4 regions of the Xanthomonas sp. WHRI 8932A genome follow, and region 1 is predicted to be linked to each of the others. Evidence: predicted binding sites of a transcription regulator. Region 1 holds the regulator's gene; each other region holds the start of a gene.
What was found. The regulator FliA, encoded in region 1, starts transcription of late flagellar genes. The targets are predictions, from matches to a motif close to TAAAGTTTNNCNNNCNNNGGCCGATAA.

Region 1 (7,237 bases):
AATCGGCAAGGAAATTCCCGTGAGACTCTATTCGGTCGTGGCCCAGGTGCTCTCCTACGTCTACCAGTTACGCGGCTGGAACGGCGGCCCGATGCCGGAATTGCCTTCGCTGGACGTGGATGAGTTCGGCAAGGGAGCCAGCGCATGAGCGCCCAACCTACCCCGCTGAACGCCCGTCGCGTCATGGAGTTGCTGCGCAACGGCCTGGGCGCCCCGCTGGCGCTGATGGCCATGCTGGCCATGCTGATGGTGCCGCTGGCCGCACCGGTGCTGGACGCGCTGTTCACCTTCAACATCGCCATCTCGCTGATGGTGCTGCTGGCGGTGATCTACGTGCAGCGCCCGCTGGAATTCACCATTTTCCCGATCGTGCTGCTGATGACCACGATGCTGCGGCTGGCGCTGAACGTCGCCTCCAGCCGCGTGATCCTGATCAACGGCCAGGACGGCCACGCCGCGGCCGGCAAGGTGATCGAGGCCTTCGGCCAGTTCGTGATCGGCGGCAACTACGCCGTGGGTATCGTGGTGTTCGCGATCCTGACCATCATCAACTTCGTGGTCATCACCAAGGGTGCCGGGCGCGTGTCGGAAGTGACCGCCCGCTTCATCCTGGACGCTATGCCCGGCAAGCAGATGGCCATCGATGCCGACCTCAACGCCGGTTTGCTGACGCGTGAGGAGGCCAAGGCCCGCCGCGAAGAGGTCCGCGAAGAAGCCGACTTCTACGGCGCAATGGACGGTGCCAACAAGTTCATCCGCGGCGACGCCATCGCCGCCATCATGATCCTGTTCATCAACCTCATCGGCGGCATGGCGGTGGGCATGTTCCAGCACGACATGAGCTTTGTGGATGCCGCGTCCACCTACACCCTGCTGTCGATCGGCGACGGTCTGGTGGCGCAGCTGCCGGCCCTGCTGGTGTCGTCTTCGGTCGCCTTGCTGGTGACCCGCGCCTCGCGGGCGCAGGACATGCGCGGCGCCATGATCAGCCAGGTGTTCGGCCAGCACCGCGCACTGGCGGTGGCCGCCGCCATCCTGGGCCTGGTCGGCCTGGTGCCGGGCATGCCGAACGTCGCGTTTTTGACGCTCGGCCTGATCCTGGGCGTGATCGCCTGGAAAATGTACAAGCGCAGCCTGGTGGTCGCCCCGACCGGCGACCCCGCCAGCGACCCCAAGGCCGCCGCCGCAGCCGCCACCGCGCAGGCCAGCGCCGAACTGAGCTGGGACGAACTGCGCCCGATCGACCCGCTGGGCCTGGAAGTGGGCTACCGGCTGATCCCGCTGGTGGACAAGCACCAGGGCGGCGAATTGATGGCGCGCATCAAGGGCGTGCGCCGCAAGCTCACCCAGGACATCGGTTTCCTGGTGCCGCCGGTGCATATCCGCGACAACCTGGAACTGTCGGCCAACGCCTATCGCCTGCTGGTGCATGGCGTGCCGGTAGCGACCGCCGAGATCTATCCCGACCGCGAGCTGGCGCTGGACCCGGGCGGTGCGCTCGGCCAGCTGGACGGCATTCCCGGCAAGGATCCGGCGTTCGGCCTGGATGCCACCTGGATCCAGCCGCATCAGCGCTCCTACGCCGAATCGATGGGCTACACCGTGGTCGACCCGGCTACCGTGGTGGCTACGCATCTGTCGCACCTGATCCGCGAACACGCCCCGGAACTGCTTGGCCACGAAGAAGTGCAGCAGTTGCTGGCCACCCTGGCCAAGACCGCGCCGAAGATGGTCGAAGACCTCACCCCGAAGGCGCTGCCGCTGTCGGTGGTGGTGCGCGTGCTGCAGAACCTGCTGATCGAGCGGATCCCGGTGCGTCAACTGCGCAAGATCGTCGAAGCGCTGGTCGAGCACGCCCCGCAGAGCCAGGACCCGGCCACCCTCACCGCCGCCGTGCGTACCTCGCTGGGCCGCTTCATCGTGCAGGAGATCGCCGGCATGTCCGCCGAACTGCCGGTATTCACGCTGGCCCCGCAGCTGGAGCGCGTGTTGCAGGAATCCACCCACGGTAACGGTGTGGCGCTGGAGCCCGGCCTGGCCGAGCGTCTGCACCAGAGCCTGGCCGATTGCGTCGGCAAGCAGGAAGCCCGCAACGAACCGGCCGTGGTCCTGGTACCCGGCACGGTCCGCGCCGCCCTGGCCCGCCTGGTCCGCCACAGCGTGCCCAGCCTGTCGGTGCTGGCGTATAGCGAAGTGCCGGAAGACAAACGCCTGAAGCTGGTCGGCACGATCAGCTGATTCGAAAGCACACCGTCATCGCCCTAATTCCGTAGGAGCGCACCCGGGCGCGACAGCGTTACCGGGACAGCCCCATCGCGCCCAGGTGCGCTCCTACGATGCAGCGTGCCCCCTGACCAGGCGCAGTTGACGCCGCTCTGCATGCTCAACCGCGGCAACGCGCGGTGTTCCGGACGACGACCTACCACTAAGCAACATCGTCGCCCCCTTTCCGTAGGAGCGCACCCGGGCGCGACGGCTTTACCGGGACAGCCCCATCGCGCCCAGGTGCGCTCCTACGACTGCATCGGCGCTCCGGTACAACCTGACAGCCTCTATCGCGTCCTCCAGCAATCGCCGCAGGGCGGCTACCAACCGCCAACGCCAGGCGCCGGAAATCCGCCACTCGGCAAAATCCCAATCGATTGCATGCCACCGACCCTGGGAAGCATGACGAGCGCGACGCTGTCGCGATTCGCGCGGGCGTTCAATGCGCTCCAAGACACGCGATCTGCGCTGCCGTCCAGCACAGGGACGCCGTCGCACCGGCACCCAATGCCGTCGAAAAATTCAATCAGAACATCCACTTAGCGCAGCAAGCCCGGCTCAGCCTCAGTACCCAGCCTCCACCGCGCGCGCCCCGCACCCACTCGCCAAAAACCCAACACCGCCGTTTTGGCACGCCGCGTGCATTAGCTCTGGCGAGACCGCAGACAGCACCACCGCTGCGGGGCGGATGGCAGGACTTGGAACAACCGAACGGGACAGGCAACTCATGACGCTGGCAACACACCCACATTCATCGCGCACCCGTCCGGCGTCCGGCGGGTCCCGTTCCTGGAGGCACGTGGCATGAAGATCAAACGCTTTGTCGCCCCGGACATGCGCACCGCATTCCGCATGGTGCGTGAAGAGCACGGCCCGGATGCAGTGATCCTGTCCAACCGTCGTACCGCTGAAGGCATCGAGATCGTCGCTGCCAGCAACTACGACGAAGAACTCGTGCAGCGTGCGCTGGAAACCGCACGCTCCGATGCGCCGATCACCCACACCGCTCCGCTGCAGCAGGCGCCCGTGCAGCAGGCTCCGGTGCAGGCCGCTGCCCGCCCCGCCGCTCCGGTGCATGCCCCGCTCAAGCCGGCCGCCGAGACCGGCATGAGCCACCGCCAGCGCGTTGCCAGCGCCGCCGAAGAAATGATTGCTGCGATGGCCCTGCGTCAGCCGGTCAGCGTGCCGCGTCAGGCCCCGGTGGCCGCCCCGATCCGCAGCGTGGTGCCGATGCCGGCCGTGCAGGATGTCGCCGCCCCGGTTGTGCAGCGTCAGGAACACGCGCTGTCGGCCGTGCCGGAACAGCTGTTCGCCGACTTTTTGACTACCGCCCCGGTGCAGCGCCCCGCCGTACAGGCCGCTCCGGTGCAGGCGCCGACCCCGGTCGTTGCCGCAGCCCTCGCCGCCCCGGCTTACGCCGCGCATGGGCAGGACGACGACGCATTCGACGACGAGGCCGACTTCAACCTGGACGACGCGCTGCCGCAGATCCTGCCGCCGGCCGCATTGCCGCCGATCGTCGTCGCCCCCGCCGCGCTGGCCGCGGTGCCGGTGGCCGCCGCGCCGGTCCCGCAGAACGACGAAGAACTCAAGCAGCTGCGTGGCGAACTGGCGCTGATGCGTCAGATGATCGAGCGCGAAATGAACCGCCTCACCGACGAGCGCCTGCGTGGCTCCCCGGTGCGTGCGCAGGCGCTGGAGCTGATGGACGACTACGGCTTCGATGCCGGCCTGACCCGCGATGTCGCCATGCAGATCCCGGCCGATACCGAATTGCACCGCGGCCGCGGACTGATGCTGGGCCTGCTGTCCAAGCGTCTGCCGGTGGCTCCGATCGACCCGCTGGAACGCGGCGGCGTGATCGCCCTGGTCGGCCCCACCGGTGCCGGCAAGACCACCACCATCGCCAAGCTGGCGCAGCGCTTCGCCGCCCAGCACGCCCCGCGCGACGTGGCCCTGGTCACCACCGACACCTTGCGCGTCGGTGGCCGCGAGCAGCTGCACAGCTACGGCCGCCAGCTCGGCATCGCCGTGCACGAGGCCGACAGCGCCGAAAGCCTGCTCGCGCTGCTGGATCGCCTGCGCGACTACAAGCTGGTGCTGATCGACACCGCCGGCATGGGCCAGCGCGACCGCGCCCTGGCTGCCCAGCTCAACTGGCTGCGCGCCGCCCAGCAGGTCACCTCGCTGCTGGTGCTGCCCGCCAACTCCCATTTTGCCGACCTCGACGAGGTCGTGCGCCGCTTCGCCCACGCCAAACCCCAAGGCGTGGTGCTGACCAAACTCGACGAGACCGGCCGCTTCGGCAGCGCCTTGTCGGTGGTGGTCGACCACCAACTGCCCATCACCTGGGTGACTGACGGACAGCGGGTCCCCGACGACCTGCACCGCGCCAATGCCGCCAGTCTCGTTCTTCGTCTTGAAGATTTACGGCGCGCTGCCGATAAGCCCTGTACTCCGGAGCACAACCATGCAGTCGCGTGAATACGCAAAGCTGACCAACGCCTTCCCCCTGACGGCGACCCGTCCCGAGCCTTTGGGCCCGGTGCGCACGATTGCCGTGACCGGTGGCAAGGGCGGCGTGGGCAAAACCAACATCTCCGCCAACCTGGCCGTGGCGCTTGCCGACATGGGCAAACGCACGCTGCTGCTGGATGCCGACCTTGGCCTGGCCAACCTGGATGTGGTCTTGGGACTCTCGCCCAAGTTCACCCTGGCCGACCTGATCGCCGGCCGCTGCACGCTCGATGAAGTGATCATCGAAGGCCCGGGCGGCGTGTTGGTGGTGCCGGCCGCCTCCGGTCGCCGCCACATGGCGGAACTGGCTCCGGCCCAGCACATCGGCCTGGTCAATGTGTTCTCCGAACTGGAACGCGACCTGGACGTGATGGTCATCGACACCGCCGCCGGCATCACCGACAGCGTGCTGACCTTCTGCCAGGCCGCTCAGGACACCGTGGTGGTGGTCTGCGACGAGCCGGCCTCGATCACCGACGCCTACGCGCTGATCAAGGTGCTCTCGCGCGAACGCGGCGTGGACCGCCTGCAGATCATCGCCAACATGGTGCGCGACCCCAACGAAGGCCGCCTGCTGTACGACAAGCTCTCGCGCGTCTGCGAAAAATTCCTCGGCGATGTGTCGCTGAACTATCTCGGCCACGTGCCGCAGGACGACTGGTTGCGCCTGTCGGTACAGCGTCAGCAACCCGTCATCAAGGCCTACCCCGCCAGTCCGTCGGCGCAGGCCATTGCCGAAATCGCACGCCGTACCTCGCGCTGGCAGGCTCCCACCGTGCCGCGCGGCAACGTCGAGTTCTTTGTCGAACGCATCATCCAACGGGGAGTGGCCGCATGAGCACTGCTACCGCAACCACGGCCACCGCGCAGTACCGCGCCGTGCAGCGCAATAACGCCAACGACGTGGTGACCCAGCACGCCGATCTGGTCCGCCGCATCGCCCACCATCTGGCGGCGCGTCTGCCGGCCAGCGTGGAAGTGGACGACCTGATCCAGGCCGGCATGATCGGCCTGATCGAAGCATCGCGCAGTTACGACTCCGACCAGGGCGCCTCGTTCGAAACCTATGCGTCGATCCGTATCCGCGGCTCGATGATCGACGAGATTCGCCGTGGCGACTGGGTGCCGCGTTCGGTGCACCGCCGTGCCCGCGACGCTGCCGCCGCAGTGCGCAAGATCGAGCAGAACACCGGCCGCGCCGCCGCCGCCACCGAAGTGGCCGCCGCGATGGAAATGCCGTTGCCCGATTACCTGCGCCTGATGGAAGACGCCGCACGCGGCCAGGTGCTGAGCCTAGAATCGCGCATCGAAGATCACGGCGAGCTGGACACCACCGCCAAGGGTGGCCCCAACCCGCAGCAGATGATGGAGCGTGGCGAATTCGGCCGCGAGCTGGGCAAGGCCATCGGCCAGTTGCCAGAGCGCGAGCAGCTGGTGCTGTCGCTGTACTACGAACAGGAATTGAACCTGAAGGAAATCGGCGCTGTGCTCGGTGTCAGCGAGTCGCGCGTCTGCCAGATCCATGGCCAGGCCGTAGTGCGTTTGCGCGGCCGCCTCAAAGTCTTCGAACTGGCCGACGCCGGTGTCGAAATTGACGACTAATTTTTTCGCGTATTTTTTCGTGTTAGGAGCTTGATGTGAATAAGAACATGCGGATCCTGATCGTGGACGACTTCTCGACGATGCGACGTATCGTCAAGAATCTGTTGGCAGATCTCGGCTTCACCAATACCGCAGAGGCCGAAGACGGCAACAGCGCGCTGGCTGCATTGCGCTCTGGCCCGTTCGATTTCGTGGTGACGGACTGGAACATGCCCGGCATGACCGGCATCGACCTGCTGCGCAACATCCGCGCCGACGCCAAGCTCAAGCACCTGCCGGTGATGATGGTGACCGCCGAAGCCAAGCGCGAGCAGATCATCGAAGCGGCGCAGTGCGGCGTCAACGGCTACATCATCAAGCCGTTCACCGCGCAGACGCTGGAAGAAAAGCTGGGCAAGGTGTTCGAACGTCTGGCGGCGACCGCCTGATGAACGCCACCGTGGAGACGAATGCCGAACGCGCTGCGTTGATCGAGCGTCTGCAAGGTGCGCTTGATGCACTGGAAAGCGGTGACGAAGCTGCGTGGAAGCGCGAGGTCGATCACCTCGCCGCCCTGCGCACGCGTCCGATGATGCAGGGCCTGAGCCGGCTCGCGCGCGAACTTGGGCAGGCGCTGGGCGAGCTGCCCACCGTGCCCGAAGAAGCCGGCGAACTGGACGATGCCTGCTCGCGCCTGGACCACGTGGTGGAAATGACCGAAAAGGCCAGCCATCGCACCCTGGATCTGGTCGAAGAATGCCGCGAGCTGGCCAACAAGCTGCGCGACGGCGGTCTGAATCAGGACCAGGGCGCGCTGATGGACCAGATGCGCCACAACCTCACCGAGCTGTCGCTGGCGCAGAGCTACCAGGAC
Region 2 (7,237 bases), on a different contig from region 1:
CCCACGCAGCAGTGTTTGGTGATGGAACGGTTTTTCGATGCCAGCGGCGGCACGCAATTGGTGATCCACTCGCCTTACGGCAGCCGCATCAATCGCGCATGGGGGCTGGCATTGCGCAAGCGCTTCTGCCGCACCTTCAATTTTGAATTGCAGGCCGCAGCGACAGAAGACGCGATCGTGTTGTCGCTGTCTACCAGTCACAGTTTTGCGCTGGAAGAGGTTGGCCGTTATCTGCATTCGTCGTCGGCCGAGCATGTGCTGATCCAGGCGCTGCTGGATGCGCCGCTGTTCGGCGTGCGTTGGCGCTGGAATGCGACCAACGCAATGGCGCTGCCGCGTTTCACCGGTGGCAACAAGGTGGCGCCGCAGCTGCAGCGGATGAAATCCGAAGACCTGTTGGCGACCGTGTTCCCGGATCAGGTGGCCTGTGCGGAGAATCTGGTTGGCGAGCGCGAGGTGCCGGATCATCCGTTGGTGACGCAAACGCTGGACGATTGCCTGCATCAGGCGATGGACAGCGAAGGCTGGTTGCAGGTGCTGCGCGGGCTGGAATCGGGTGCCATCACCCTGGTGGCGCGCGATCTGGCTGCGCCGTCACCGCTGGCGTCCGAAGCCTTGAATGCGCGTCCGTACGCATTTCTGGACGATGCGCCGCTGGAAGAGCGCCGCACCCAGGCGGTGCAAAGCCGTCGTTACACCCCGCAGAACAGCGACGACCTGGGGCGCTTGGACCCACAGGCCATCGCGTCGGTGCGTGAGGAAGCCTGGCCGCAGCCCCGCGATGCCGAAGAGATGCACGAGGCCCTGGTCGGGCTGGGCGTGCTGCCGGTCGATGAAATGGCCGGTGCGCAGTGGCAGCCGTGGTTGACGGCACTCGCCGCCGATGGCCGCGCCAGTTGCCTGGTGATGGACGGCGCGCCGGCACTGTGGATCAGCGCCGAGCGGATCGATTGGTTCATGCCGTTGTATCCGCACGCCTCGGCGCAGCCGCCATTGAAAGCGCCGGCCGACTGCGGTGTGACCGACTGGGAGCGCGACTGGGCGGTGCGCGAATTGTTGCGCGGGCGCTTGTCGGCAGTGGGCCCGGCGCAAGTGTCGGCCTTGGCCAGTGCATTGCGCTTGCCCGAAGACGAGATCGCGCTGGCATTGCTGGCATTGCAGCGCGAAGGCTATGTCATGGCCGGTCAATTCAGTGCGCACGCGCCGTCGGAAGAATGGTGCGAACGCCATTTGCTGGCGCGCATCCATCGCTACACGCTGGGGCGCTTGCGGCGCGAGATCGAGCCAGTGTCGCAGCGCGATTACGCGCGCTTTCTGTTCGAGTGGCAGCATGTGGACAGCGAGAGCCGGGTTGCCGGACCGGACGCATTGGCGGGGGTTGTCGGGCAACTGGAAGGCTTCGAAGCGCCAGCCGTGCTGTGGGAAAGCGAAGTGCTGCCGGCGCGTGTGCGCGACTATCAACCCGCCTGGCTGGATGATTTATGCACCGCCGGACGCACCGTGTGGGCGCGCTTGCGGCCGGGCGGTGGACGTAGCGGCGCCGCATTGCGGGCGACCCCAATCGTGCTGCTGCCGCGCCGTGACGCGCAGCGCTGGAGTGGCTTGGCACGTGCGGTCGACGATGCACCGCTGGGGTCGCGCGCGCAGCGTGTGGTGGAGGTCCTGCAGCAGCAGGGTGCGTTGTTCTTCGACGAGATTTCCGATGCCGCGCACCTGATGAGCACCGAGCTGGAAGACGCCCTGAGCGAACTGGTGATGCGTGGCCGTGCGCATTGCGACAGTTATGCCGGGCTGCGCGCGCTGCTGGTGCCGGCCTCCAAGCGGCCGTCGGCGCTCTCGCGGCAGCGGCGTCGTGCCACTGCTCTGGGCATACGCGATGCCGGGCGATGGGCGCCGGTGCGTGCGCTTGCCGAGCTACCGCTGGCCGAAGCCGGCGAGCGGCATCAAGAGATGCTTGAGCACGTCGCGCGCACGCTGCTGCGCCGCTACGGCGTGGTGTGCTGGCGCTTGCTTGAGCGCGAGGCGGCGTGGTTGCCGCCCTGGCGCGAACTACTGCGCATGTATCAACGCCTGGAAGCGCGCGGCGAAATCCGCGGCGGCCGTTTCATCGCCGGTCTGTCTGGCGAGCAGTTCGCCTTGCCGGATGCGATCGCGGCCCTGCGCCGCGTGCGCGCCCAGGCTCCGCAGCAGCGCTGGGTGTGCGTGAGCGCAAGCGACCCCAGCAATCTGTTGGGTAGCATTCTGCCTGGCGAGCGCGTGGCGCGCGTGCCGGGCAATCGCGTCGCATCGCTGGACGGCGTGCCGATGGCGGTGTGGGCGGCCGATCGCTTCCAACCGCTGCAGGACCTCACCGCCGAACACACCGAGCAGGCCTTGCGCCTTCTGCAACGCGGGCCAGGTGCGGCCGAGCAGACGCCGATGCAGCAATGGCTGGCTCAGTCGCCTGGCAGCGCCGCACGCGTGCCGGTCACGCGCGGGAGCGGGCGCGACAAATAGGCGCTGTCGGGCACCACCCAGCGCCATGGCTGGTCGACGGCCTTGCGGATGCCGATGCGCGGCGTCGCGAGCGCAACCGCCGGCGGCGGAGTGCCATCGTCTTCGATCCATAGACGTGCGCCAGCATCGGTCAGGTCCAGTCCGTTGTCGGCTGCAGTGACGCCGAATGCCTGCGCCAGACGGCCGGGGCCGGTGGTCAGTGCCTTGGCCGGTGCCGCGCCGCGTGCCGTCTGCATGGCCTGCACGCCAGCGAGAGGCTGCAGCGCGCGGAGCAGCACGGCGTGCCCGGGGGCACCGCCGCAGACTGCATTGATCGCCCAGTGCATGCCATAGATGAAATACACATACAGATGCCCGGGTGGGCCGAACATCACCTGCGTGCGCGGGGTGATGCCACGGAACGAATGCGCGGCTGGATCGTCGCTGCCGCAATAGGCCTCGACCTCGGTGATGCGGCCGCGCCGGCCATCGGCACTGACCAGCACCTTGTTGAGCAGGCGCGGCGCAACCTTGCGCGAATCGTGTGCGTAGAACGCGCGGGGCAGTGGCGTGGGCGACATGGCATCAGCCTAGCCGCCCAGTCGTGATGTCTCTGCGGACTGTCCCGGACATCCCGCGGAGCGGGGGTAGGGTTTTTCCGAACGCGCCAGGTCAGGAGCGCCGGACCTGTCACAAAACTGCATATCCAATCTCATGAATAGGCGCTGTACCGATCGAAGCATATCAAGCGTGTTTTGCCAGCGCCGATAGCTATCAACGATTGGTTAGACGAGTCCGCATCGTGCGATCGGCACGCGCAGCACCGTCGATTGCCCATGCAACGCATGCAGCCCACGCAGCACTCAAAGAGAACTCCCCAATGTTAGGCAACTTCAAAATCGGAACCAGGCTGATCGTGGCGTTTCTGATCGTCTCGGCGATCGGCGCGTGCATCGGGTGGGTCGGCTATTCCAACTCCGGACGCATCAGCGACCTGTCGACCTCGCTGTACGAGCGCGAGTTGCTCGGCCTGTCCAACGTCAAGGAAGCCAACATCAATCTGATCTACGCAGGCCGCGCACGCGCCAACCTGTTGCTGGCCAGCAGCGCGGAAGAACGCCAGTCGCATGTGCAGAACATCGACAAGTACACCGCCAAGGTGGTCGATCACATGACCCGTGCGCGCGGCAGCTTTCAGACCGAAGAGGGCAAGACCAAACTGGCGCAGTTCGATCGTGCGTGGCAGACCTATCTGGATGAGCGCGGCCGCTTTATCGAAGCCGCCAATCGCGAAGCATTGCGCGAGGCCAATCCCGAACTTGCTGCATTGTCGCGTGCGGTGCGCGCCAGCTCGGATGAAGTGGATACCTTGATGACCGATCTGAGCGGACTGCGCGAGCGCAGCGCCGCCTCCGCCAACGCAGAAACCGGCGCCATCCATGCGCGCAGTTCCAAATTGCTGATCGCCATCATTTGCGGCGGTGTGTTGCTCGGCGCCGCGCTTGGGGTGGTGATCAGCCGCAGCGTCACCGGCCCGATCCGTCGCGCTGTCACGGTCGCCAACGGCTTGTCCGAGGGCGATCTGACCATGCGCATCGATGTACACGGTCGCGACGAAACCGCGCAGTTGCTCGAAGCCATGCGCACCATGGTGCAGAAGTTGTCGCAGGTGGTGGGCGAGGTGAATACCAGTGCCGAGACGCTGGCCAGTGCGTCCGAAGAAGTCAGCGCCACTGCGCAGTCGTTGTCGCAGGCCGCCAGCGAACAGGCGGCCGGCGTGGAAGAGACCAGCGCCTCGCTGGAGCAGATGACGGCATCGATCAGTCAGAACACCGAGAACGCCCGCATCACCGACGGCATGGCCACCCAGGCCGCGAAGGAAACCATCGAAGGCGGCGAAGCGGTGGTGGCCACCACCCAGGCGATGAAGCAGATTGCGCAGAAGATCGGCATCATCGACGACATCGCCTATCAGACCAATCTGCTCGCGCTCAATGCCGCCATCGAAGCGGCGCGTGCCGGCGAGCATGGCAAGGGATTTGCGGTGGTGGCGGCCGAAGTGCGCAAACTTGCCGAACGCAGCCAGGTGGCCGCGCAGGAAATCGGCGAGGTGGCCAGTTCCAGCGTCGAACTGGCCGACCGCGCCGGGCGCCTGCTCGACACCATCGTGCCGAGCATCAAGCGCACCTCGGATCTGGTGCAGGAAATTTCCGCCGCTTCCGAAGAACAATCCTCGGGTGTGAGCCAGATCAACTCGGCGGTGGTGCAGCTGAGCCAGACCACCCAGCAGAACGCCAGCGCCTCCGAAGAACTGGCCGCCACCGCCGAAGAAATGAGCGCGCAGGCCGAGCAGCTACAACAGAGCATGGCGTTTTTCCGGCTGGGCGGGCAGGGCGCTGCGAGCACGCCGCCCAAGCGTGGCAAGCAGGTCGCTGCACGCCCGGCACGTGTTGCAGGTGCGCGCGCTTGGCGTGGCACTGCAGCGCCGGCATATGCGATGTCCGAGGGCCCGGACGAAGGCCAGTTCGCTCGCTTCTGAGAGATCGATCGATGACCGCACAGACTTCCGATGTCATGCCGGGCGATGCCGATGCAGCCGCCCAATACCTCACCTTTCAGCTGGACGGCGAAACCTTCGCCACCAGTATTCTTGGGATTCGCGAAATCATCCAGTACCGCACGCCGACGCCAGTGCCGTCGATGCCGGCGTGCGTGCGCGGCGTGATCAATCTGCGCGGCGCGGTAGTGCCGGTGGTGGATCTGCAGGCACGGCTCGGGCGTGCCGACAGCGCCATCAACAAGCGTAGCTGTATCGTGATTCTGTCCACCGAGCAGGCGCAGGGCACGCAGGTGATCGGCGTGCTGGTCGACGCCGTCAACGCGGTGATCGAACTGGCCGATGACGATATCGAAGCGGCGCCGGCGTTCGGTACGCATATCCGTCGCGACCTGCTACGTGGCATGGGCAAGGTGGGCGAGCGCTTCGTGGTGCTGCTGGAGATGGAACAGGTGCTGCAGGTGGACGAGATTGCCGGCAACGCCGACGCGCTGGCTGCCTGAGGTCGCTTGGAATTCTGGCGAGCCGATGCCGGTGGATTGAGAGTGCAGACGATTGCCAGCGCGTGGAAAGACTGCGCGTCGTGAGTCGCGGTGAGTCGTAAGCCGGGCGCGTTGGTTGGGTAGCGGGCGCGGCAGTAGGTTGACTGCCGCTCGTTACCCAAGGCAAATCACGTAGCGCAAAGACGTTCGGCGTCAGAACGTCGCAGGCGCGCATCAACCAATGTTGAACACGTGTTACGCAGCGTCGTGTACCCGCAGTGCTGCGTGCATGGCACTGCAGCGTCTGTCACTCAGGGCACACAGTAAAGACAGCGCAAGCAAGTCAGCTCGAGCGAGTGTCAGCCTTGCAGATGCCAGCCGCTGAACCGCTGCACGCGGTTGCGTCCGTCGCAGATCGCGCCCTGCAACGCATGTCGCGCGCGCGCCAGCAAGGTGTTGCTGTCGAGCGTCTCGCTGGCAGGCACATCGACCAGCCCGATGCTGGCGGTCAACGTACCGATGGGCCAGTGCGCGGTTTCGACTGCTTGACAGATATCTTCGGCAGCCTGCATTGCAGCAGACGCTACCGCAGCCGGCAGCACTACGCACAGCCGATCGCAGTCCAGCCGCGCCACGATCGCGGTCTGCGGCAGCTGCGCCTCGACCAGTCTTGCCGCCTGCACCAGCGTCGCTTCCGCTGCGGCAACGCCCGATTGCAGTTTGTGCCGCTTGAAGCCATCCAGATCGATCAGCAAAAAGCCCAGCGATTGTTCCGGCACCGCGGCGCACGTGTCCTGCAGACGCTGCAGGCCATGCTCCAGCCCGGTGCGGTTCCAGAGCCCGGTGAGCGCGTCGCGTAATCCATCGAGCTCGACCAGCTCGGCCGCACGCCGTAACTCGATGGTGTCCACGACCTGCCGCGCCAGCACCCGCAACGCATCGCGTTCGGCGCCCGACAGCCGCCGTGGCGTGCGATCGAGCACGCACAAGGTGCCTAACGCGATGCCATCGGAGGTCAGCAGGGGCGCGCCGGCGTAAAAGCGGATCTGCGGCTCGCCGGTGACCAGCGCGTTGTTGACGAAGCGCGCATCCAGATGTGTGTCGGCCACTTCCATGAGCTGGTCGGGCGCAAGGATGGCGTGCGCGCAGAACGACAGCGTGCGTGGCGTCTCGCTCGGCTGCATGCCGATCTTGGACTTGAACCACTGCCGCTGCGTGTCGACCAGCGAGACCAGCGCCATGGGCGTGTGGCACAGGGCGGCGGCGTCGGCGGCGAGCGCGTCGTACTGCGGCTCGGGGCCGGTATCCAGAAGCTGGTAGGCCTGCAGTGCGGCTAGACGGTCGTCTTCATTGGCCGGCGGGCGCGCACCCAACAAGGCGCCAATGTCGCCCGGCAACAAGGTGGCGTGGATCAGGTGCAATGCGGGCGCATCGGGAAGCTGCATGCAAGGCCTTTGCAACAAGCGCCATCAAGGCGATCAAGTGTCTGCAGCGATGGTCGCTGCCGTTAGGTGCGCCGAAATGTCGGCCGCCCCAGCGGCTGACATTCCAGGATCTTGCCACATCGGCGGGCCGCAGACGCGGTGTCGAACCCACGCCGATGCTGCAGTACTCGGTCTGTCGAACGCTGCAGCTATTCGCCCTGGCCGGCAGTCCCCTTGGGGCGGCGGCTGTGCTCGTCATGCACTTTCAGATCTTCCTGGCCCGGGCGCTGCTTGGCGGT
Region 3 (7,237 bases), on a different contig from region 1:
CGCCTGCTGTTCTGGAAAATCGATCATCGCAGTCTTGCACGCACCGATGTGCGTGCGTATGCGGGCCGCTATGAAGTGACGCAGACCGAGATGGGCGACGAACAGGTGACGCTGGACATCCGGTTGCGGCCCGACTCCAGTGGTAGCGATGCCAACGACGCGCAGCTGGTGGTCATGCGCTCGGGTACCGACATGTTTCTGTTGCGTAGCGGCGAACTGGCAGACATGGCAACGGCCATGGATGGCTCGAACACGCTGGGCCGCAGCGAGTACTACTTTCGCAAGGTGAGGTTGAGTGATGCATTTGTCGAGGAGCCATCCGATGGACGCGCTGCGCCGCCGCTTGCCGACCTTCCACGCGCGTTACAGCAACGGGTGAATGCCGAAGCAATCATCGCCACCATCACCCATGTGGACGACGTCGACCCCGACGCTGAAGACGACGGCGCCGGCACCGTCATGTGCACACTGGACCGAGGCCAGGACGATGGGCTGCGCATGAACATGCCGCTGCGCTCGCCGCCAGACACGGGGCGCGCCCTGTATGGCTGGGTCTGGGAGATGCACCCTGCAGCCTGTCGGGTCGGCATCAACTATCAACGCGGTAGAGATGGCAAGGTGGAAGATGGTCCTGTTGTCGGCGATGTGTTGAGCAGTCGCCTAAGAGCGGCTAACAAAACGTAGCGAGCAGTCGTCAGGTGGGTGTGGACGGCGCGGAGGAACCGGAGTGTACGGGTGGTACATGAGGATTCCGAGCACCGGCCGCGCCCGCCTGGCGGCTGCACAGTAGTTTTGTTAGCTGCTCTAAGTGGGGAATGAGATGCCGGTGCGCAGCGCAGGCATTGCGCGCAGCGCGGCAAACCAGTCGCTTACTTGCTCATGCAGCGCGTCCAGCGCTCGTTGACCCGCTGCGCAAACCAGGCGGTGGTGAGCGTGCGGGTGATCTTGGGGCTATCCAGGGTGATGCCCGGCAGCACCGCGCGCGGCAAGGCCTTGCCGGCGCTGCGATCGGCAAGTGCGAACACCTGGCGATACAGCGCGCTTTGTTCGAACTCCGGTGTGTTGCCGGCTTCCAGCGCACTGCGGATCTGGCGGTCGCTCAGCGCCAGCTGGCTGCCCAGCGAGCGCACCGCGCGCTCGGTGCCGCCGGGTGACTCCAGGCTGGCGCCAGGCGTGAGCAGGTCGCCGTCCAGTGCGAGCGCGATGCCGCTGGCCTTGCTCAGTGCGGCCTGAAACGCGGCATTGCGGCTGGCATACCAACCGGCGTTGAAGTCGGCAAAGCGATACAGCAGCGCATCGTAGGTTGTGGGGTAGCCCAGCAGATGGGTGGTGCCGAACCATAGCCCGCCACGGCGGCTGAACACCTCGTGGCGGACCGAGCTGTCGGGCGGATACGGGTAGCGCGCGGCATGTTGTTCGGCAAAGGCGATGCTCACCTGCATCGGCCCGGCGGTATGCACTGGGTTGAGCCCGTCGAACAGGCGCGCGCCCAGCGGCACGCTGCCGGTGAAGTCTTCGAAGATGCGGCTCAGTTCCTGCTCGGTACGCGCCGCGGCGATACGGGTGGCGTAACTGCGGCCATCCGGCGAGGTGATGCGCAGGGCGGCATCGACCATGAAAGCCGGGATGTGGTGTGCGCTGGCGCGGCGGTCGATTTCCGCGCGCGAGATCTTGCCCAGGTTGGGCACCGCGGGATTGGCCTGGTAGGTCGACTCCTGCTCGGTCACCGCCAGCACGGCGCAGATGTGCTCGGCGCTGGTGTCCAGTGCCTGCGACGAGAGCGCGACATACACATCGTTGGCCCAGCCGCTGCGATCGGGCAGGTTGGCCGGCAGGCGCCGTGCGATATCGGCCTTGACCGCCTCCGGCGAGCGCTGCGGCGCACGCGGCGCCTGGGTGGCACATGCCGACAGCAGCGCGATGGCGATCAGGGTGAGCAGGCGGGGCAGGGGCAAGGTCACGGCGTCTCCAGACGATCAGGGGCGGCAGCTGCCGTGCCGGAGTTTACGTGGCCGCGCCGTGGCGTCCGTCATGTGGCTGCCAAGCGACAATGGCCGCGCGCTGTGGCGTGGCCATTGTCGTCAGACCGTGGCCGCCCGATCGTGGCGCCGGGTGTGGCATCGGCATCGCGTGCGGTAGCAAGCCCGTATCGATCCCAAGCGCTCGTCCCGCATCCACTGCGGCCCACGCAGCGCTTGCAGGCACGCAGCGCTGGCAGGACGGCGACCTGGGAGTGCGCGTCGCAAACCAACAGCGCGCCCACTCGCAACGCCGTTGCATCCCGGGCGCCGAACGCCTGCCCGCTCGGCCTGCCGGCCACCCCGCGCGCCCAACTGCGTCATCCAGCGGATTCAAGACTTGCGCATCCCGGCCGATAACGGGCTCGACCATCAAAAGCGATCACGGCGTCTGCCGTGTCCTCCGGTCACCCTTGCAGCCGTACGACATCGAGCGCGCGCATTGCCGCGCAGCTCACGCGATTCCACCGCTGTCCGACCACGGGAGTGTCTTCAGATGCCGCAGCAAACAGCTAGCCCCGGCCAGGTCAGGTGCAGTGCCGTGGAGAGCGTGCGCATGCAGTGTGGTCCACCCTCCCCGTGATACGCCAATGAGCATGCCTGCGATGGTCTGGCGCCGCCTGCTCGCTGCGTGCTTGTTGTTGTCGTTCGGCGTCGTGGCCTGGGCACAGCCGCAACCCTGGAAAACCATCGAATTGGCCACGATCGACGACCCGATGCGGGCGTTGCAGATGTCCCAGCGTGCGCTGCAACAGGCCCGCGTCGATGGCGACCGCGATGCGCAGTTCTGGGCGCTGTTGGCGCAGTCGCGCGTGTTGATCTCGCTGGAAGACAGCGAGGCGCGCCAGGCCGCGCTCACCGAGGCCCACGGCCTGCTGGACCAATTGCATGGCAATGTGGCGCAGGCGCAGTTGTGGCTGGACATCGTGCAGGCGCTCAGCGACGTGCGCGAAAACCCCAATCGCAGCATGGTGGCGCGGCTGAATGGCTTACGTCAGCAGGCGCGCGCACTACGGCGCAGCGATCTGTTGTGCGAAATCGAAGCGGTCGACATGTGGAGCATGCTGGCCTCCGGCAGCAGCGACGAGGCCTGGAGCGCCGCGCAGACCAGCTACCAATGCGCCGTGCGCGAACACCTGCTCAGCGTTGAGCTGGATGGCCTGACCCAGCTGGGGTCGTTGGCCAGCCGCGTCGCAGGCCGCGTGGCCGACGACAACGATGCGCAGGATTACCTGCAGCGCGCCCTGGCGCGCCTGCACGACCAACCAGCGCGCTTTCAGCGCAGCCTGATCGAATACGAATACGGTGCCACGCTGGCACTGCAGCAACCCGCCGCCGCATTGCTGCACTTCCGGCGCGCGCTGGCGCTCAGCCGCGAGCTGGGCGATCAGGCCGGCGTGGCGGCAGCGTTGACCAGCGCCAGCGAAGCCTTGATCAAGACTGGCGATGCCGCAGCGGCGCTGGCGATGGCGCGCGAGGCGCTGCCGTTGATGCAGGCGCAGGGCAATATCGGCCGGGTGGCTGCCTGCCACGCCATCCTGTTGCAGGCCCTGACCGCGCTGCAGTCGTCCAGCCTGGGCAGCGCGATCATCGCGGCCAAAGCGGCCGACGACCCGAACCTCACCTTGAGCGGGCGGGCGGAGCTGGTCGATGCCATCGCCCAGGCACTGGCGGTGGAAGGGCGTTATGCCGAGGCCTACCAGGAGCTGCAGCGCGCCAACGCGCTGCGCGCGCAGAACCTTGACCGCCAGCGCGACACGGTGATGCTGCGGCTGCAGGCCCGCTATGAAGACGCGCGGCGCGAGGCGGAAAATGCCGAGTTGCGCCGACGCAGCGAAACCGCGCAGCTGGCATTGCAGGCGCGCGAAGCCGGACAGCGCGCCTTGTGGATCGCGCTATGCGCTGCGTGTCTGCTGCTGGTGGGCGCGTTGATCGTGCTGGCGTTTGTCGCACGCCATCGCCGACAACTCTCGCGGCTGGCCATGCGCGATGAACTCACCGGCCTACCGAACCGACGCGCCATCCGCGCCGAAGCGCAGCAACAGATCGACCATGCCCTGCGCACCCACACGCCCTGCATGCTGGCGTTGATCGACCTGGATCACTTCAAGCTGATCAACGATGTGCACGGCCATGCCAGTGGCGATGCGGTGCTCACCGCGCTGGCCAGTGCCTCGCTGCTGGCGTTGCGCGTCCAGGATCGCCTGGGCCGGCTGGGCGGCGAAGAATTCCTGCTGGTGCTGCCGGGCTGCGGCGCGGACGAAATTCCGGCGGTGTTCGCGCGCTTGCGCACTGCGGTTGCGGCGATCCAGATCCCTGGCTTGCCCGCAGAACAGCCGGTGCGGTTCTGCATGGGTGCGGTGAGCGTGACCCCGGCGGCAGGACTGGACGTGCTGTTGAGCCAGGCCGATCTGGCGCTGTATGCCGCCAAGACCGCCGGGCGCGATCAATGGGCGGTGTGCTGAGCCTGCGGCGCACCGTTTGAATTTGCGCTGCGACAATTAGGTAACGCTACGGCACAATCCAGGCGTGACGACGGCATGCCGTCCCTCTGAACCGATCGAGCGAAGCCGAAGACCGCGTGCGAACCGATAGCCGCCTTTCCCGCATGTTGCATGTGCTGTTGCACATGGCCAGAAGCGCGCAACCGATGACCTCCGAGCAGATCGCCAGCATGCTGTCGACCAATGCGGTAGTGGTGCGCCGGACCATGGCCGGGTTGCGCAGCGCCGGTTACGTGCAATCGAGCAAGGGACACAACGGGGGTTGGCAGATCGCCTGCGATCTGGCCCAGGTGACGCTGCTGGATGTGCATCGCGCAGTCGGCGGCCCGCATCTGTTCGCGATCGGCGCCGATCATCCCAACCCGCAGTGCGCGGTGGAGCGCGTGGTCAACGCGGCGATTGCCGATGCATTGGCCGAAGCCGAGGCATTGCTGCTGCAGCGCCTGGGCAGCGTGACCCTGGCCGCACTGGCCAGCGAGTTCGACAGCCTGTGCAGCGCTGGCGCGCCACCTGCCGGCAAGGCCACCGGCAAGCGCAAGCGCACGCAGCAGCACTGAAGCACTGAACCACGGCAGCAGTGTGTCGCGCATCGGTGGGTGCGGTAGTGAGTCGCTTGTCTTTTCATGTAACATCTAAAAGTACATAAAGAGATGCAGCGGAGATACTCTATGCAGCATGAGGTCATCATCATTGGAGGTAGTTACGCGGGGCTGTCGGCCGCACTGCAATTGGCGCGCGCGCGGCGCACCGTCCTGCTGGTGGACAGTGGCCAGCGACGCAACCGGTTTGCCGCCACCTCGCACGGCTTTCTGGGCCGCGACGGGGCATCGCCTGCGCAGATCGCCGATGAGGCGCGAACCCAGGTGCTCGCCTATCCCAGCGTGCGATGGGCCGATGGAACGGTGGCGCAGCTATGCGGCCAGGCGGATGCATTCGAAGTCACGCTTGCCGACGGCAGCGTCCACGCCGGGCGGCGGCTGATTCTGGCGATGGGCATGGTCGACCGTTTGCCTGCGCTTGCAGGCCTGGCAGAACGGTGGGGTCGGCAGGCGTTCGTGTGCCCGTATTGTCATGGCTACGAGCTGCAGCAGGGACGCATCGGCGTCGTGGCGACAACGGCGTTTGCCGCGCACCAGGCCAGCATGTTGCCGGATTGGGGCGCAACCCAATTGTTCTTGAACGACACGCTGGTGCTGGATCAGGCCCAACACGCGCAACTCCAGGCGCGCGGCGTGCAGTTGGTGAACGGCGCGGTGACGGCGCTGCAAGGCGAGGGCGACACGCTTGAATTGGTACTGCGAGACGGACAGACCTTTGCGCTGGACGGGGTGTTCATCACCCCACAGACCGAGATCAGTCCGTTGGTGGCACAGCTCGGATGCGGCACCAGCGACGGGCCATTGGGCAGCCATCTTGCCGTGGACGCGATGCAAGCCACCACCGTGCCGGGAGTGTTTGGCTGCGGCGACATCGCAAGCCCGGCGGCATCGGTAGCATTTGCTGTTGCCAGCGGCGCCATGGCCGGTGGCGCGACCCATCGCACGCTGATGTTCGGTTTGCACCACTGATCGCTAACGCGACCATCGGTCACCTGCGCAGGCCATGCTGACCTGCGCGGTGAGCGATGGCCGTAGGTGTTCTTGGAGCAGCTAAAAAAATGACTGTGCAGTCGCCAGGCGGGTGCGGCCGGTGCTCGGTGCGGCATGTACGACTCGTACACTCCGGTTCCTCCGCGCCGTCCACACCCGCCTGACGATTGCTCGCTAGGTTTTGTCAGCCACTCTTAGCGGGATTCGCGCAGTGGAATCTTGTGCTCGGTGGAATACGCGCGCTGTGCGGTATTCAAGGCTTCCATATCGGTGTTGAGCTGAGTGGAGACCGCTTCCAGATCCTTGGCCAACGGCTCCAGTTCGGCGTTGGTGTAGCCATTGGGCAACGAGGCGACGCGCTCCAGCGCGGCCATCATCGCGTCGGCGCTCTTGAGATACGCCGACAGTTTGGTGTCCAGGTCCTTGGCGTTATCCGGCACGCCCGAGGCCATGGCGGTATTGGCCTGCGCATTTGCAGCCAATGCCTTGCGCTGGCTGCCCAGTGCGGTCTTGTAGCTGTCCAGCGGCTTGTGCGCGACGGCATCGGTGATCAGGCTCTGCCCGCGATCGCCCGACACCCACGGGTCGATGATGGTCACCGCGCCGTTCCAGACCGACACGTTGTGCAGCAGGTAATCGCTGGAAGAGAGCTTGGAGGCGCCGGAGGTGGCGCCGCCGCCGCACGCCGAAAGCAGCAGGCTGAGGGAGACAAGCAAAAGGGTGGTGAACGTCTTCAAAGGGAGATCCTTGATACAACGCGGTTGCCATGCAGTGGCAAACCCGCAGTAACTCAAGGAAGCGTCCGGACATCGGCATCGCGCTGTTGCAGGCCATCTTCCTTGAGACGAATGCAGCGTGGTGCGTTCCATGCACGCGGTCGCGTGCGCTGCGTCATCAGTATAGCGGCACACCTTGTGCAAGCGCGTTGTAACGATAGGTCAGTGGCGGCGCGTATCGCTGCCAACACGCACAGACAACCGTCAACGGACGCGTCGCCTGTGCTGCCCCACGTACACTGCGCGCCCCGCACTTGTCTGGAATCAGGGTGAAAAAGCGTCGCACTGTCTCGCCACCGGCGCCCACGCGTGCGGACTCGACCATCCAGACATGGCTAGTGCGCGCAGTG
Region 4 (7,237 bases), on a different contig from region 1:
CAGATTCACCAGCGGCAGTAGCGTGTTGAAGCCCACTACGCCACCGAACAATTTGTAAGGCGTGACGTACGCGATCTGCGTCAGCAGCAGCGTCGAGTCGATGCGCGGGTTGTCGAACACCGGCACATCGTCGCCACGCGCGTCCTTCACCGAATCCAGCGAGGTCTGGCGCAGGTAGGTGATCACCGCCCAGCCGGGTGTGGTGCGGGTAAAACCATCTAGAAAACTCGTCCCGCCGGTGTTGAGGCCATTGGTCAACGCCATGCTCTGCGGCACGCCCTGCGCCAGCGCCGCCCCGCTCGCAAACAGCCCCACGATGCCGAGCGCTGCACGCACCCGCCACATTGCCTTTACAGCCACGCCACGCACCACCGAGGGTCGAATCACGACGCACATCTCCAGCGTTGGAAGAAAACAGCGGGCGTGCCACCTGGCACGCGGTCAGGCAGGGGCGATCCCCGCGCTGCGCACAGCACGTGCCATCAAGACGTTGGTGAGATCACGCCGCCCGGCAACGGGCTGGCGCAGAAGACTTACAGCGTGTCGAGCCGATCCAGGCGATCGAGCGCGCGCAGCAGCGGCGCCTCGCTGGTACCGAGTACGGCACTGAGCTGCTGTTCCATGCGCAGCACTTCGGCTTCGGCATCGGTCAGCAGGGTGACGCCGGCCGGCGTCAATGACAGATGCTGCATGCGCCGGTCCTGACGCCCGCGCACCTGACGCAGCAGACGGCGCTTGACCAGGCGCGCCACCACGATGGCCAGATTCGGAGCCGAGACATGCAACACGTCGCCGATCTGGCGCTGATTGATGCCCGGATTGCCGTCCACCAGCATCAGTAGGGAAAAATCGACCGGCTTCAGATCGAAGGCGGCAACGCACTCCTGGAACATCCGCCGCACCAGCAGTTCGGTGCGGGTGATGCGATAGCCCAGCAGTCGCAGCAGACGCGCCTGGTCCACCGCAGTGATGGCATCGGGCAACGGTGCAGCAGTGGCAGTAGCGGGCATGACGGTTCTCGCGACAAAGGCAGCGGGCGGAGCGGTACGCGCCATGCGCCCGGTCCGCAACGCCGATCCCCGGCGTGCAGCGCATTGTAGACGCGGCCAGGCCTGCCGATGTGGACATGCAGGCTGCCGGTACGTGCGATATCTGCGCACGCGTCCGTGCGTCTGCCGCACCGCTCTTCCACGCATGCGCCTGCCATCGGTACAGCAGCGCTGCGATGTGCGGGGGACGGCGGTGATCCAGGCACGGCTTGGACATGAGATCCGGTCGGCAAGTGATTGCGTTCCGGAATAGTTATTGATCATAACTACATTGCCAAGCTGCAGCGCAGCATGGTCGCGCTCGCTAGTCCGCGGACGGGTGCTGGGTGCTGGGTGCTGGGTGCTTGGTGCTGGGAAGGCGGGAAGGCGGGAAGGCAAGTACCGCTCGCAGGCGAGCCAGCCGCGATGGCTGCCACGGCGTTATCGCCGCAGCCCACTGTCGAGATCACCGACGGCCGCGCCCGCCCACGCGGCACATGCAACGCCCGGCAAGGCAGCGCTGCGCAGCGCGCTTACGGCAGCCAGAGTTTCTCGAGATCGCGGAAGCCCCAGTCGGTCGGGCTTTCCATCTGCGCAATGCGGTCCTGGCAGTCGGGCCGCGACAGGTCGATGTCCTGCACCAGCACGTGACTGCGCAACTTGGCCGAATAGAACACGCGCACCTTGGGCTTGAGCAGCGCGTCCGGGGTCTGTTCGATCACCACGGCCAACTTTTGCGATTCCAGCCGCACCAGCGAGCCGACCGGATAAATGCCCAGCCGGCGCACGAACGCCTGAAAGATCGCCGGGTCGAAGTGACCCTTCCACGACGCCATCTGCTTGAGCGATTCGGCCGGGTCCCAGGCGCGTTTATAGGGGCGGTCGGAACTGATGGCGTCGTACACATCGCACACCGCGCCCATCCGCGACATCAGCGAGATGTCTTCGCCGACCAGGCAGTTGGGGTATCCGCTGCCATCCATCTTTTCGTGATGATGCAGCGCAATTTCCAGCACCACCGCGTTCTGCACGCCGCCGGCCATCAGCAGGCGATGCCCATCCAGCGGATGCTGGCGCATCACTTCCATCTCGTCGTTGGTAAGCCGGCCGGGCTTGTTGAGAATATCCAACGGCGTCACCGCCTTGCCCATGTCGTGCAGCAGGCCGCCCATCGCCGCTTCCACCACCTGCGCCTCGGGCAGACCGAGCTGCCGCGCCAGCCCGCTCATCAGCCCGGCCACGGCCATCGAATGCAGATAGGTGTAGTCGTCGGCGGTCTTGAGCCGCGCCACGCTGATCAAGGCCTGCGGATGACGCAGTACCGAATCGTTGATGGCTTCCACCAGCGGCATGGCCGCCTCGGTGTCGACGGTGCGCCCCAGCCGCACGTCGCGAAACATCGCTTCCACCATGTCGCGGCCGTCTTCAAAAATACGCCGCGCCCGCACCACCTCGGCTTCGATCCCGACCTGCGCGGTGACGCTGTTGGTCCGTGCACTGCGCGCGGTGGACGCCGGCTCCGGCGGTTCTGGCTCCGGTTCCGGCGTGGGCGGCGGCGATGGCGTCTGGCCCGTCTCCTGCTCGTCGACCGTCGCGCCGGTGTCCACATCCAGGCCGCGGGCGGTGTCGATCACCAGTTGCTCGATCCGACTGCCGTGAATCTTGTCCACGTCGTCGGAATCGACCAGAAAGGACGTTTTCCAGAACGGATGGTGCACCCACGCGCCCAGCAGCTTGTAGACATACATGCCGGGACGGAGTTGGTCGGAGTCGATGGTTCTGAGCATGCCGGCGCTGGTCTGCACAATATCCACGGAAGAGTCCGCCACGGGCTTGGCGGTCTCCGGAGTTATCGGCACCGGTCGCGATTTCTTTGGTCTACGAACGTAACCGCAGCCGCCACACCAGCCGGCATTGGGCACCGCAAGCTGAGCAGTTCAGCGCTCCGGCAAGCGCATCGCCACCACCGCAGCAGCGGCCAATAGCAACGGCACGCCACAGGCCAGATACAACATGGCCGGCGACCAACCGGCATCCAGCAGCACCCCGGCGCACAGCGGCGAGGCAATGGCGCCCAGACGCCCGATCCCGATCGACCAGCCCATGCCGGTGGAGCGCACCGCCGCGGTAAAGACCACCGGCGCCACCGCATACAGCCCACCCATCGCCGCCGTCAGGGCCGCACCGGTCAGCAACGCGGTGACAAATGCCCAACTCAGCACCGTGCTGCTCAACCCGAACGCGACCATCCCGATCGCCACCAGCACCAGTGCGCCGGCGGTGAGCCGCGACAAGCGCCCGCGCAGGGCCAGCCAACTGAATAACGTGCCGCCCACAATGCCACCCAGGTTCAGCAGCACCCCGCCGGTAAGGCCCTCGGCAGCCGACAGGCCGGCGGTCACCAGCAGCTTGGGCGTCCAGCTGAGCACGAAGTAGAACGCGAACATCAGCAGGAAGAACGCCAGCGCGATCAGCAGCGATTGCCGCCGCAGCTTACCCACGAACAAGGCCGCATACCCCTGCGCCTGCCCTGCCGCCTGCGCAGGTGGCAGCGGCAACTGCGGATGCGGCGCCATCCCCATGCGTGCCAGCACCGCATTGAAGCGTGCATGCGCGTGGGGCGGCCGGCGGGCGATCAAAAAGTCCAGCGATTCGGGCAAAAAGGCCAGCACCAGCGGCACGCAGAGCAGCGAGCCGAGCGCACCGAGCCAGAACACCGATGGCCAGGACCAGTGCTGCACCAGCAGCGCGGCGATCGCGCCCCCGATCGTCGCCCCGACCGGGTAGCCGGTGGCCTGCAGCACCGTCGCCGTACTGCGCCAGCGTGCGGTGGAATATTCGGCAGCGGTCACCGCCACGCAGGCCAGCATGCCGCCGATCCCGACCCCGGTGAATGCCCTCAGCGCGCCCAGCTGCCACACATCGCCCGCCAGCGCAGACGCGCCCATGCCGACGGTCAGGATGGCCAGACACACCAGGATCAGCGCACGGCGGCCGATGCGGTCTGCCAACGGCGCCAGCAATAGCGAGCCCACCGCCATGCCGACCAGCCCGGCACTGAACAGCGCCCCCAGCAGCTTGCCCGACAGCTGCCAGTCGGCCGACACGTGCGGAGCGGTGAATGCCATCGCCATCACGTCGAAGCCGTCGAGCATCGTCAGCAGCACGCACACCGCCACGGCCCTCCACTGGAACGGCGTCATGCGCTCCAGGACAAAGTGCGTGGAAGTTGGGGTGCTTTGGAGCATTGGCGTGTCCTGTGAGATGAGGCGTGCTGGTCTAGTGTCGCTGCAGGACGTGCGGTATCGCGGCGTGTCTTGTGCGCCGTGCTACGCCACGTGGCCGCCAACTGGAAAAACGGGTACGTGTGGCAGACCGCGATCAACGCGTGGCAACCGCATGCACGCTAGGCCGATTGCAGGTGGTGTTCAAGACCGATTACCGCAGTGTTGTGCGCTTATCGGACGGCCGGCGAACCGGACTTCGCTTGCGCAGCGATGCGTTCGGGTGTGCTCTCTGCGTTGCCGGCTGCTCCTTCAGGTACGGCGCGCGCCTGGCGATCAGATCTGGCGCGGCCGCAGCGTTCGCCTCCGCAGCGTTATCTCGTTAGCTGTGCGAGATCGCCTTCGACGAGCGTGTGCGGTGCTTGTACGCAGCGTTGCGACAACTTGCGCAATGCACTTCGTCGGCGAATATCACGGCGACAACGCTCCATGCGGCTTGGAGCGCCTAACAAACCCGCTCAAACAGCCGTCAGGTGGGTGCGGACAGCGCGTGCATAACCGGAGCGTACGAGTCGGCAATACCGATTCCGAGCAGCGGCCCTGCCCGGCCGGTGGCCGCGCCGTAGTTTGTTATCTGCTCCTTGTCATGCATGCATCATGGGCAGCGGACGCGCTGCGTGTCTGTCGGATTGCCGGATGTGCAGCATGCTCAGGCAGCAACACAGCGTGTGACTTCAAAGGGGCGCTATTCGTCTGCAGCGATTGACCACAGCCTGGCCCAACACACATCGCGGCATGCCGCGTCCACAGCATCCACAACGCACGTGCGCATCTGGCGACATCCATTGCACAGCACGACCACTGCCGCGGCAGTCCGCACCGCACAGGTATCATCCAGGCGTGTCCGCAGTTGGCGGCACGTTGATTGACCGGAGAGTGCCGTGACCCCGATTCGCCCGTTTCTGGAACACACCCCACAGCTGGGTGAACGCGTCTATGTCGACCCGGCCTGCACCATCATCGGCAAGGTGAGCCTGGGCGACGATGTATCGGTGTGGCCAGGCACGGTGATCCGCGGCGACGTCAATCACGTGCAGATCGGCGCACGCACCAATGTGCAGGACGGCACCATCATTCACGTCAGCCACCACAGCCCGTTCAACAAGGCCGGCTATCCAACCATCATCGGCGAGGACGTGACCGTGGGCCACGGCACCATCCTGCACGCCTGCACCATCGAAGACCTTTGCCTGATCGGCATGGGCGCCTGCGTACTGGATGGGGCCACCATCAAACGCTACGGCTTTGTTGGCGCCGGTGCGGTGGTGGGGCCGGGCAAAGTGGTTGGCGAAGCGGAATTGTGGCTGGGCAATCCGGCGCAGCTGGCGCGCACGCTCAGCGACAAGGAAATCGAAAGCCTGCACTACTCCGCGCAACATTATGTGCGGCTTAAGGATCAGTATCTGAGCGCGCCTGTCCGCGACTGAGCAGCCGCACGGCCCACTCCTGACTGGCGTCGACGCAGCAGCACAGGGCTGGTCTTTCAGGGCTGCGTGGCGCGCTCTAACGCCGTCAGCATCGTCAACGCTTGTTCGCGCGATGTGCCGCACATCTCCAGCGACGGCCGCAGGCTGCCGCACACCGCCGGGCGCTGCGGCGACCCGAACAACCGGCAGCCCAGCTGCGCGTCCAGCTGCACGCACGCCACCCCGGCCGGCTTGCCGTTGGGCATGCCGGGGATTGGCGAACTGATCGAGGGCGCGATGCAGCACGCGGCACAGCCGGCGCGGCACGACATGGCAGAGGTCATGCGCGCAGTTTAGAGCGGCCAGCAGAACGTAGCGAGCGAACGTCAGGTGCGTGCGGGCGAGGCACGCAGCCCCGCGATTCGCATGGTTGGCGACGACGCTGCGGCGCGAATGCGCCCGCCTGACGGTGAGCACTGTGGTTGTCGTGGCTCCCCCTGAACCGGCGCGCATGCGCGCAGCCTGGAAAACGCGCGTGTCGCGCCGCATCGATGAACCGTTCGACTAGCCGCACATGCCTGCCCGGCCACGCGTTCGCCGCATCCGTGCTCGCCTGCCGCCGCGCTCGTGCCTGGCGGCTGCGTGCTACCGTGACCGATCGCCAGAACGCGCCGTGACGGTTGCAGCAGCAACAGTCGCGACGCGCTCTAATTGCCAGCCACCGCTCGCTGATCAGTCGTCGACATCGCCATGCCCGAATACCGCTCCAAGACCTCCACCCACGGCCGCAACATGGCCGGCGCGCGCGCACTTTGGCGCGCCACCGGCATGCAGGATGGGGACTTCCACAAGCCCATCATCGCCATCGCCAATTCCTTCACCCAGTTCGTGCCCGGGCACGTGCACCTGAAGGATCTTGGTCAGCTGGTCGCGCGCGAGATCGAGCGCGTCGGCGGCGTGGCCAAGGAGTTCGACACCATCGCCGTGGACGACGGCATCGCGATGGGCCACGACGGCATGCTGTATTCGCTGCCCAGCCGCGAAATCATCGCCGACTCGGTCGAGTACATGGTCAATGCGCATTGCGCCGACGCGCTGGTGTGCATTTCCAACTGCGACAAGATCACCCCGGGCATGTTGATGGCCGCGTTGCGGCTGAATATCCCGACCGTGTTCGTCTCCGGCGGCCCGATGGAAGCCGGCAAGACCAAGTTGTCCGAACATAAACTCGATCTGATCGACGCCATGGTGATCGCTGCCGACGACAGCGCATCGGATGAGAAAGTCGCCGAATTCGAACGCAGCGCCTGCCCCACCTGCGGCTCGTGCTCGGGCATGTTCACCGCCAACTCGATGAACTGTCTGACCGAAGCGCTGGGCCTGTCGCTGCCGGGCAACGGCACCGTGGTGGCCACGCATGCCGACCGCGAGCAGTTGTTCCTGCGTGCGGGACGCGTGGCGGTGGAACTGTGCCACCGCTGGTATGGCGGCGAAGATCCCACCGCACTGCCGCGCGGCA

Region 2: VC212_RS15650 (methyl-accepting chemotaxis protein) is a predicted target of FliA. The motif match lies at 3,220-3,246, and genes of this name have one in related genera.
Region 3: VC212_RS04165 (GGDEF domain-containing protein) is a predicted target of FliA. The motif match lies at 2,352-2,378, and genes of this name have one in related genera.
Region 4: VC212_RS02850 (HD-GYP domain-containing protein) is a predicted target of FliA. The motif match lies at 2,878-2,904, and genes of this name have one in related genera.

Annotation. Positions count from the first base shown of each region.
Region 1 is NZ_JAYGQQ010000007.1:345,199-352,435, reverse strand. It holds gene flhB (flagellar biosynthesis protein FlhB) at 1-148, shown strand, start outside; gene flhA (flagellar biosynthesis protein FlhA) at 145-2,238, shown strand; gene flhF (flagellar biosynthesis protein FlhF) at 3,070-4,749, shown strand; gene VC212_RS13720 (MinD/ParA family protein) at 4,736-5,620, shown strand; gene VC212_RS13715 (RNA polymerase sigma factor FliA) at 5,617-6,384, shown strand; gene cheY (chemotaxis response regulator CheY) at 6,420-6,812, shown strand; gene VC212_RS13705 (protein phosphatase CheZ) at 6,812-7,237, shown strand, end outside.
Region 2 is NZ_JAYGQQ010000009.1:96,334-103,570, forward strand. It holds gene VC212_RS15640 (DEAD/DEAH box helicase) at 1-2,496, shown strand, start outside; gene VC212_RS15645 (DNA-3-methyladenine glycosylase) at 2,436-3,056, opposite strand; gene VC212_RS15650 (methyl-accepting chemotaxis protein) at 3,356-5,014, shown strand; gene VC212_RS15655 (chemotaxis protein CheW) at 5,026-5,535, shown strand; gene VC212_RS15660 (diguanylate cyclase) at 5,874-6,959, opposite strand; gene VC212_RS15665 (hypothetical protein) at 7,148-7,237, opposite strand, start outside.
Region 3 is NZ_JAYGQQ010000002.1:300,386-307,622, forward strand. It holds partial or broken gene VC212_RS04150 (GAD-like domain-containing protein) at 1-663, shown strand, start outside; RNA gene VC212_RS04155 (sX9 sRNA) at 669-744, opposite strand; gene VC212_RS04160 (DUF1615 domain-containing protein) at 870-1,961, opposite strand; gene VC212_RS04165 (GGDEF domain-containing protein) at 2,609-4,483, shown strand; gene VC212_RS04170 (Rrf2 family transcriptional regulator) at 4,600-5,079, shown strand; gene VC212_RS04175 (NAD(P)/FAD-dependent oxidoreductase) at 5,191-6,090, shown strand; RNA gene VC212_RS04180 (sX9 sRNA) at 6,226-6,301, shown strand; gene VC212_RS04185 (hypothetical protein) at 6,306-6,848, opposite strand; gene VC212_RS04190 (hypothetical protein) at 7,157-7,237, shown strand, end outside.
Region 4 is NZ_JAYGQQ010000002.1:14,036-21,272, reverse strand. It holds gene VC212_RS02860 (transporter) at 1-396, opposite strand, end outside; gene VC212_RS02855 (MarR family transcriptional regulator) at 534-1,010, opposite strand; gene VC212_RS02850 (HD-GYP domain-containing protein) at 1,562-2,815, opposite strand; gene VC212_RS02845 (MFS transporter) at 2,966-4,276, opposite strand; gene VC212_RS02840 (gamma carbonic anhydrase family protein) at 5,194-5,739, shown strand; gene VC212_RS02835 (YkgJ family cysteine cluster protein) at 5,796-6,062, opposite strand; gene ilvD (dihydroxy-acid dehydratase) at 6,469-7,237, shown strand, end outside.